3 regions of the Allorhizobium ampelinum S4 genome follow, and region 2 is predicted to be linked to each of the others. Evidence: predicted binding sites of a transcription regulator. Region 2 holds the regulator's gene; each other region holds the start of a gene.
What was found. The regulator PhoB, encoded in region 2, activates phosphate uptake and scavenging genes when phosphate is short. The targets are predictions, from matches to a motif close to TGTCATNNANCTGTCAT.

Region 1: AVI_RS29925 (PhnD/SsuA/transferrin family substrate-binding protein) is a predicted target of PhoB. The motif match lies at 1,377-1,393, and genes of this name have one in related genera.
Region 3: AVI_RS18780 (inorganic phosphate transporter) is a predicted target of PhoB. The motif match lies at 1,379-1,395, and genes of this name have one in related genera.

Annotation. Positions count from the first base shown of each region.
Region 1 is NC_011984.1:198,764-202,040, forward strand. It holds gene AVI_RS24380 (LysR substrate-binding domain-containing protein) at 1-754, opposite strand, end outside; gene AVI_RS29925 (PhnD/SsuA/transferrin family substrate-binding protein) at 1,473-1,715, shown strand; gene AVI_RS29930 (hypothetical protein) at 1,696-1,920, shown strand; gene AVI_RS30735 (ATP-binding cassette domain-containing protein) at 2,001-2,261, shown strand; gene trbI (IncP-type conjugal transfer protein TrbI) at 2,294-3,277, opposite strand, start outside.
Region 2 is NC_011989.1:409,138-412,414, forward strand. It holds gene AVI_RS01960 (aspartate aminotransferase family protein) at 1-127, opposite strand, end outside; gene AVI_RS01965 (GcrA family cell cycle regulator) at 557-1,108, shown strand; gene phoB (phosphate regulon transcriptional regulator PhoB) at 1,213-1,896, opposite strand; gene phoU (phosphate signaling complex protein PhoU) at 2,257-2,964, opposite strand; gene pstB (phosphate ABC transporter ATP-binding protein PstB) at 3,008-3,277, opposite strand, start outside.
Region 3 is NC_011988.1:328,353-331,629, forward strand. It holds gene AVI_RS18780 (inorganic phosphate transporter) at 1-1,330, opposite strand, end outside; gene AVI_RS18785 (ABC transporter ATP-binding protein) at 1,702-2,877, shown strand; gene AVI_RS18790 (carbohydrate ABC transporter permease) at 2,874-3,277, shown strand, end outside.

The DNA.
Region 1 (3,277 bases), on a different replicon from region 2:
GATCCTCGATCAGGTAGGTCGGAACCACCAAGGCGCCGCGGCCCGCGAACATGGCGTCCAGGGCGATATAGAAATGCGGCAACTTGGTTGCCTGACGCGCCATTGCCACCGGCAGACCAGCCAGCTTCAGCCAGTTCATTAGTTCACCATGACGCGTTGATACATCGATCAAGCCAATCTGAGACAGTTGATCTCCCTGCCCCATGCGATAGCTCTCAGCGACCCGCGCCGTAGCCACCAGTGACAGTGTCTCGGCAAAAAGCGACTGGGGCAGAAATTGCGGTGGTATCAAGCCGCCCCTCCGGATCGCGATGTCGAATTCCATCTCGAGCCAATTGTCGGGCGTATGCGTGGGCCGCACCATCACGTCCGTCTCACCTGCGGATGTGTGAAACTCGCCAAGCTTCGGTATCAGCCAACGCATTGCCAAGGTCGCGGGAGCAATGACGCGAAGTACCGGCGGCTTTGCGGCCCGTTTGGGATGTAGCTCATCAAGTGCGTCCTGTATTTCATCGAATGCGTTGCCCAACACAGCCGCTACACGCCCGATCTCTGCTGTCGGAATCATTCCTTTGCGCTTCTCAAGAAAGAGCGGCTGCCCGATCCATACTTCCAGCTGTGACAGCTGCTTGCTGACCGCGCTATGGGTGATCGACAGCTCATCCGCTGCAGCCGTTACGCTTTGGTTCCTGACCACGCTTTCCAAGAACAGCAATGACTTCAGCGGTGGAAGGCGGCGTTTTCGCTGTTCCATTCACTCAAGCTCCTTCCGCCATAAAGTCACTGTACGCACTACATCTAGTGTAGTGAAATGCAGATGCGTATATATGTCGATCTGTAAAGTCAAGCCAGTCTTTTTATACAACGTTTGTGACGCGCTTATCACAAGTAAGGAAAAGCTTCATGCGTCGTCTTCTCTATTCGGCGTGGTGAGGTCAAGCACCTTCTGACTGTCCGCAGCTATGGCTATTGATGTCTTCGCAGTATCGCGCTTCTCTCCGGGATCGGCCTGTGTGGCCCTCCCACTATGGGACCAGAAGAATGAGGCGGAACAATCTAATCGGCGACCTGATCGCAATAAACGACCGTACCAAGACAACAAGCGAACTCACCCCATCCGTCGTCCTGCGAAGGACATCTTTCCACCGGCGGCGGAATCTTCTTGTCTCCTTTTTTCTCGTTACCCGGGTTGCTAATTACGCAGCAACAGGCAAGCTCTCCCGTGTCCAGCAGAATTCGGTTCGGTCACTCCACGTGCGATGCATGATCACCGGGCTGGAGATAAAGTTTCTCCCTGTCAGCTCGCGCACTGCCGCCGTCGACGCTATGAATTCGGGACAACTCGAGCTCGCTCTGACGGGCCCATCCGAATATCTCGTCATGCACCAGTTATCTAAAGCTGACGTGATCGTTGGTTGGCAGCGTCCTGACTATTCGCTCAAGTCGTCACGATCGCCGGCCGGGGCATCAATATGGTCAAAGATCTCAAGGGAAAGAAGATCGCCTTTGGTTCTTCTGCCGGCTCCACATCCACTCATCTTGGGCCGGCGCAGGCGCTGGCCGACCAAGGCCTGAAATACAGCGACGATTACCAGTCGCTTCACATCGACCGGAACGTTGCCATCCAGGCGTTGATAGACGGCGACCTTGATGCTGTAGGCATGAGCTTCGACCACCTGCCCCAACGATCCGCTGATGGCGAGCGCAAAGGCTGACCCAGCTGTGGTCGCAAAGATCAAGAATGCGTCACAGAGCATGGCTCGGAAACTGCTGAGCGCCATTCTTGATGGTACCGACGACAATCAGAAATATGCCCGAGGCGTGTTCCAGAGTAAGATCGCAGGCAGCGACTACGACTACGTCCGTGCCATGTACAATACGATTGGCATCAAGTCGTTTGGGAAATTTATTGATGAGTAACCTGATCCATGGCCGCGGCACGCTGGCGACGCGGCCAAACCTCGTGTCCAGACCTGGCATCGAGGGAGAGCAAGTCGGCGATGCATACAGCTTGTCTTGCCACGACGTCTTCAAATCCTATTCATCGACCGGCGGTCTGGGTCCTTCATGGCGTGTCGTTAGAAATCGCTGAAGGCGACGGCGTTGCCCTAATCGGAGCGAACGGATCCAGGAAATCGACGCTGCTGAAAAGCGTCGTCGGGCTGAATGCCATCGCCTGCCGACTAAAATCTGTCGTCCAGTGTCCAGCAGGCGGCGACTGCGGTCCTGCAAGCGATGTCGTAAGATCGCGAATGCGCTAATGCCTTGATGGCATTTGAACAGCGGACCAGCGTTAGTTTCTGTAAGCGCTTGGAAAAACAATGTCCTGATCGACAAGGACGTTGAACCTGTAGCCAGGTTGGATCTCCAGCGTCGGCTGGACGTCCATGTTTCTCTGTATAGTTCGGTCTGCGACACGGCCGAAGGTTTCCGCGAAATTCCTCCGCGCCGCATCCGAGGCAGTATCCTGCGTCGCCAGCGTCGAGCTCTGCGGTACAGCCATATCGATCCCGGTGCCGATTACCGCAATGAGGATGGCCGAGCCGAAGGTCTGAAGCCACTTGCGGTCGACCTTGTCGCGGAAACCGCTGTAGCCCTGCGCGTCTGTGCCAGCCATGCCACCGATCTGAAGCGTCGAGCCGTTCGGGAAGATGATGTCGGTCCAGACGACCAGAACACGGCTCTGGCCGAACGACACCTTGCTGTCATAACGGCCGAACAGTTTCGTTCCCTGCGGGATCAGGAGCCGATGTCCCGTAGCTGAGTCATAGACGTTCTGGCTCACCTGGGCGGTGATGCGACCGGGAAGATCGGAATTGATCCCGGTGATCAATGTCGCGGGAATAACCGAGCCGCGCTTGAGTTCGTAAAGCGACTGCTGGGGGACGACACGGTTTGGCAGGTAGCCAAGTTCCTTGAGGTCGGCATTAAAGAAGTCCTCCTTGGACTTCTGGCCGTTAGGATCAACATTTTGCCCGCCAAGACCCGCACGAACAGCGGCTGCGTACAGGTCGGATGCGCCAGGTGTCATTGCAGTGGAAACGCCATTCGTCGTCGCGGCCGCCGTGTCGTTTGTGTCCGCTCCCCGCTTGTCGAACTTTCCGCGATCGACAGCGATCGGCGAATCATAGGCGGCGTCATTGGCCTGCAGCCGGGCCATTCTCTGGCGCTGCCGCTCGCGAAGATATTGCTCTTCCTGCTCGCGCTGCAAACGGGCGCGCCAGACCTTTTCAGATTCCAGTTGCTGTTCCGGCCGTGCCTCTTCCCTTTGACCGGG
Region 2 (3,277 bases):
CGACGCCGCCGGCAAAGTCGAGATATTGCTCACCTGTTTCAGTGTAAAGCCACGGGCCCTCGCCTCGCTCGAAACGCAGCGGCGCACGTGAAAACGTGTTGAACAGCGGCGTTGATGTCTGAGCCATGGCGGAAAATCCTTTCGAGCGGCTTTTTGAAGTCTCAATGAGTTTATAGGCTAACCACCGAAAAACCGGTGGAAAAAATCAAAAATGCCGCCTTTCGGCGGCATTTGCACTATTCCGGCTTCCGCCAGCGTTGTCAACAAAACATCGGGGCAAAGGCATTGCTCCGACATGTCCTTGCAAGCGCTGTTGAACAAACCGCCTCGATAAAAAATCGGTGGATAGCAAGTTGGGGAAAAGCCTGAAATTCGATTCACGATGATTCGGCGACTCTTGTCACGGAGTCAGGCTCACACTAGGTTAATAACGAATTACTACACTGCATGCGGCGGAAAAGTCACCAACAACACGAGGAAAGTTGGGTTCCGGAACCTTCCGGGACATGGATGATGGATTCCGCGTCAAGCGCGTGCACCAGGCGGAGATTGCGGCATGAACTGGACGGACGAGCGAGTTGAAAGACTCACGAAATTATGGGCCGAAGGCCTGAGCGCAAGTCAGATTGCGACGCAGCTTGGCGGCGTCAGCCGGAATGCCGTGATTGGCAAGGTGCATCGGTTGTGCCTTCCCGGACGCGCCAAGGCAGGCGGTCCCGCCGCGACACCAGCGCGCACACCCAAGCGGCCAGCGCCGTCCACGCCTCGTGCACCGAGTTTTGCCGCACGCACGCCTTCAAGCGCGCCGCGTCCTGCCGCGCGCACTGCTGCGGCGACCGCGCTGAACGAAGATCTCGACATGGATGTCACCGAGAACATGGCTGCTTTGCCGGTTCTCAACACCACCATTCTGCCAGCCTCGCGCCGTCTGTCGCTGACGGACCTGACCGAGCGGACCTGCAAATGGCCGGTTGGCGACCCGATGACCGACGAGTTTCACTTCTGTGGCTGCGACAGCCAGGACAATTCTCCCTATTGCAAATATCACGCGAAGCTCGCCTACCAGCCGGTAAACGAGCGGCGCCGGGCTGCTGCGAACGCGCGCTGATCTCTGCCCGTGATCTCCGATCGCATGTCATAAAAAAAGCGAGCCGCCCGGCTCGCTTTTTTCGTTCCACTGGGGTTTCGGTCCATAAAAACAGAGCAGCGATCTTATGCTTCCATCGAATAGCCGGCGCCGCGCACCGTGCGGATCACGTCCTGCATATTGGAAAAGTTGAGCGCCTTGCGCAGCCGTCCGACATGGACATCGACTGTGCGCTCGTCCACATAAATGTCATGGCCCCAGACGCCGTCCAGCAGTTGAGAGCGGGAAAACACCCGGCCGGGTGAGGTCATCAGGAACTCCAGCAGCCGGAATTCGGTGGGCCCGAGGCGCACTTCGCGGCTCTTGCGATGGACACGATGGGTTTCGCGATCAAGCTCGATATCGCCGCAACGCAGCAGGCTGGACAGAACTTCCGGCTTGGCGCGGCGCAGCATCGCCTTGACGCGGGCCATCAGTTCCGGCGTCGAGAACGGTTTGACGACATAATCGTCGGCACCGGTGGCAAGTCCGCGCACCCGTTCGCTCTCTTCGCCACGCGCGGTCAGCATGATGATCGGCAGGCGCTCGGTATCGGGCCGCATCCGCAGGCGACGACATAGCTCAATGCCGGAAACACCCGGCAACATCCAATCGAGGATCAGCAGATCCGGCACCCGCTCCTGCAGGCGAAGCTCGGCTTCGTCTCCCCGCAGAATGGTTTCGACCTCATAGCCTTCCGATTCCAGATTATAACGCAAAAGGACGCTCAGGGCTTCTTCGTCTTCAACGACGGCAATTTTCGGCAGCATTCGATCCCATACCTTCAATGAGAGAGTCTTCCCGCAAGCCTTTCCTTGTCCGCTCTGGCGAAAAAGAACACGGCAATACGAGAATTTCGATGTTTACAGCATGTTTGCGCTTCATGATGGCGCTCTACTGTGACTGGAAGGCTGGCCTGTCGCCACAGGTCGAACCTTCGGGTGAAGCCCCCACCCCATTTGGCGTCAGACGCTGAGCTGTCCGATGCCAATCTCCGTCATGGTTTCATACCGGCAGCCACAGATCATGGCTCTTGGTATGCTTTTCTTTGATATCTCAAGGTCTTGATGCCTTGAGATATCAACACGTCATGCAATGCGGGGATGGGTCAACATCCTCGCATTGTCATCTCAATCGGCGACCCCGAAAGCGGTCGTCGTGTCGTCCTTCGGGCGCTCACCCTCGGGCTGTGCGCCAGTGGCCATGTAATAGATGGTCTCGGCGATATTGGTGGCATGGTCGCCGATGCGCTCGATATTCTTGGCGCAGAACAGAAGGTGCGTGCAGGTGGTGATGTTGCGCGGATCTTCCATCATATAGGTCAGCAATTCGCGAAACAGCGAGGTGTAGATTGCATCGATCTCCTCATCGCGGTCGCGGATCGACTTGGCCTTTTCCGCCGAGCGGGTGGTGTAGACATCCAGCACTTCCTTGAGCTGGGTCATCGCCAGTTCCGAAAGATGCTCGATGCCGCGGGCCAGCTTGCGCGGCACGCCGGTGCCTTGCACGGCCATGACCCGCTTGGCATTGTTCTTACCGAGATCGCCGACGCGCTCCAGATCCGAGGCAATCCTGAGCGCACCGATGATTTCGCGCAGATCGGCGGCCATGGGCTGACGTTTTGCGATGGTGACGATCGCTTTGTCACCCACTTCGCGCTCGGCATTGTCCATGATCACGTCGTCGGAGATCACCTTCTGGGCGAGGGCGGCATCGGAATTGACCAGCGCGCGAACGGATTCACCCACCATCTGCTCGGCCAGACCGCCCATTTCCGAAATGCGGCGCATTAGATATTTCAGTTCCTCGTCAAAGGCGGTGTAGATATGCGCTGTCATGTTCTGATCCTTTAAAAAGATGCATTTTCAATCAACCGTCGGATCAGCCGAACCGGCCCATGATATAGTCCTGGGTCCGCTGGTCGTCCGGGTTGGTGAACATCTTGTCGGTATCGTTTTCCTCGACCAACTGGCCGAGATGGAACATTGCCGTGCGCTGGGACACACGAGCGGCCTGCTGCATCGAATGCGTGACGATGACGATGGTGAAATTGGCCCGCAATTCGTGGATCAGTTCTTCCACCTTGGCCGTCGCAATCGGGTCCAGGGCCGAGCAGGGCTCGTCCATCAGGATGACTTCCGGGCTGACGGC
Region 3 (3,277 bases), on a different replicon from region 2:
CCGTGACAACGATGCGCCGCCAGCCGATCATCGTTCCCAGACCGAGCGCCAGCGCCACAGCAACCTTCACCCAGGTCGGAATGAACTTCGTCGCATTGTCGACCGCCTTGTGATAGGCGCTGACAGCAGCAAGGTCGCTTGCCTCCATCGGCAGCAGCTTCTGCTTGTCGATCAGCTTCAAAGCTTCACCGATCAGGTAAATATCGTTTCTGATATTTTGCACCAGATGGTTTGGAACGGCTTCCAGCGTTGGGAAAGCGGCGACTTCCGCGCTTGTCGCGTGGATATATTGCTGGAGGGCGAGTGTCGTGGTGTCGCTCCAGGTCTTGGTCTTGACGGCATCCGCCACGGTGGCTTTTGCATCTGCGACGGTCACGCCCGGCTTGATATATTTGCCGAGCGCGGTCTCAACCTGCGCCGAGGAAGATTTATAGGCTTCGAGATAATTCACATCCGGCGTGCGATTGAGCGCGAAAGCCGTCGGCACCAGGCCGATCAGGATCAGCATGATCAGGCCCATGCCTTTCTGGCCGTCGTTCGATCCATGCGCAAAACTGACACCGGTACAGGTGAAGATCAGCAGGCCCCGTATCCAGAGCGGCGGCGGCTGATTGGTTTTCGGCTCCTGGTAGAGCGCCTTGTTCTTCACGAACAGCTTCATGGCCAAAAGCAGGATCGCGGAAAAGCCAAAGCCAATCAGCGGTGAGATCAGCAGGGACAGGCCGATATTTGTCGCCTGCGACCAGTCTACCCCGCTCGTTGCCGAACCGGCTGGTGCCAGAAACTGATTGGCGAGACCGACGCCGATAATCGAGCCGACCAGGGTGTGTGAGCTGGAGGAGGGCAGGCCCAGATACCAGGTGCCAAGGTTCCAGACGATGGCAGCGATCAACAGGGCAAACACCATGGCAAGGCCGGAGCCGGAGCCGACCTGAAGGATCAGTTCCACCGGGAGAAGGGAAAGGATGCCAAAGGCAACGGCGCCGCTGGATGTTAGAACACCGAGGAAATTGAAAAATCCCGACCACATGACCGCGAATTCAGCGGGCATCGAGCGTGTGTAGATCACGGTGGCGACTGCATTGGCCGTATCGTGGAAGCCGTTGACGAACTCAAACCCGAGCGCGATCAGAAGCGCAAGCCCCAAAAATATCCAGGGAACCGCGACGGTGCTGGTCAGATCCTGGCCAAGAGCGTAGCCGATATAGCCTAGTCCGACCAACAGGACCACGCCGAACACCGGCATGAACCACTTGCCCGATCCATGCGCCCGGTCAAGGGGATGGCCCGCGCTGTTGAGCGGCGAATTCGAAGGCGCTAATTCAGCCATTCAAGGTCCTCACATTTGATATTTGTTAAGGAGTTTTGGCGGCTTTGAGTGAACCTTTCATGACACCCACCTCGCCACAGGCTTTCTCTTCAATGAAAGAGGTGACTACAAAAGCGCATTTATGCTAGGCGCTGGATGAGCAAAAACCTTTCCGGAAATTTGAGTAGTTGAGATGGATACAATTTAAGCGATTATTTAATTTGTGGTTGCCCAAAGTCATACAGGCGGCTTGTTTCTTCTGTTTCAAAGCGTGAGTGAGCAATAAGTATATTTATTGTCATTGTACCGTGACCTTTCACTAAACATTCGCAGATCCGTTGTTTGGCTGTCATAATGCCGCCCCATTACACGCTCCGTCGAAGGAGCGCATAATGATGCAACATTCTCTAAAACTGGCTGGAATTGGAAAAAGCTTCGCGGCTGATGATATTCTGAAGAATATTGATCTCGAGGTGCATCCCGGCGAGTTCTTGTCGCTTGTTGGCATGTCCGGCTGTGGCAAGTCGACCCTGTTGCGGATCATCGCTGGGTTGGAGCGGCCCGATCGCGGTCAGGTTCTGATCGATAATTCGGATGTGACCGACATGGATCCGAGCGACCGCAATCTGGCGATGGTGTTCCAGTCCTATGCGCTCTATCCCCATATGACCGTGCGGCAGAACATCGCCACACCGCTGCGGATGCGGCGTTTGTCGCTTGCGGGTCGATTGCCGCTGATCGGGCGTCTGGTCGCGCCTTCCGAGATTGTCAAGGACATCAAGCGCAGCGTTGAAGAGGCTGCGGAGACATTGCAGATTGCGCATCTTCTGGACCGGAGACCTGCTCAGCTTTCAGGTGGCCAGCGGCAGCGTGTGGCGCTGGCGCGGGCGCTGGTGCGTTCGCCTGCTGCCTTCTTGATGGATGAGCCACTTTCCAATCTCGATGCCAAGCTTCGCGCCCATATGCGCGATGAGCTTGTCGGCCTGCATCGCCGCCTTGGCGCTACCTTCATCTATGTCACCCATGATCAGATCGAGGCCATGACCATGTCGGATCGTGTCGCGCTGATGCATGAGGGCCGCATCGAGCAATTGGGCACACCCGATGAACTGTACCACCGGCCAGCGACATTGACGGTGGCGCGCTTCATAGGCACCCCATCAATCAACCTTCTGCCTGTCATGATCGGCATGCAGGGACAGGTTACCGCTTTCGGAAAAGACCTCGACCTGCGGGCATTAGACCAGGATGGCGGACCGGCAACGCTTGGGCTTCGGGCAGAAGACCTGCGCGTCCAAGATCTTAGGGCCCAAGATCTGCGTGCAAGCGGCAACGGCTTTGCCGTGCGCGTCCAGCGCAGCGAGACCCATGGCGCCGACCGGTTCGTAACCTGCCGCCTTATCGATGATGAAACGGTCGTGGTGACCATGCGGCAAGGCGCGCGCGACGCCCTCGGTGCTGATGCACATGGTCTGATGACCATTGGCTTTGCACCTGAGCGTGCTCATCTGTTTGGCGCAGATGGCACGCGCTGCGCCGTTTCTATTCGTGAACGGGTGGCGGCATGACTGCTGGCTCGTCCTCAATGGCGCTTACGGCTAAGCCTCGTGCAAGCTGGCAAACAGCCGAGCGCCGGATGGTTCGCCGTGGTCTGTTGTTTGCGGCCCCGGCCGTTTTGCTGTTGCTGGCGATTTATATCGTTCCAATGCTTGTGCTGGCCGCCTTTTCTGTCACGGATTACCAACTCGGTGCTCTCACCATTCACTTTGTCGGGCTCGGCAATTTCATCAAGGCGTTTCACGATCCCGTCTTTATTCGGGCAGTAATCAATACGGCGATCTATGCCGTGATCGTCATTCCTCTCGGCGTGTTCCTGGCGCTCGGCGTCGCGCTGTTGGTTCACAATCGCAAGCGCAGCCGGGCCTTCTGGGAAGTCGCCTATTTCCTTCCGGTCACCGCTACGCTTGT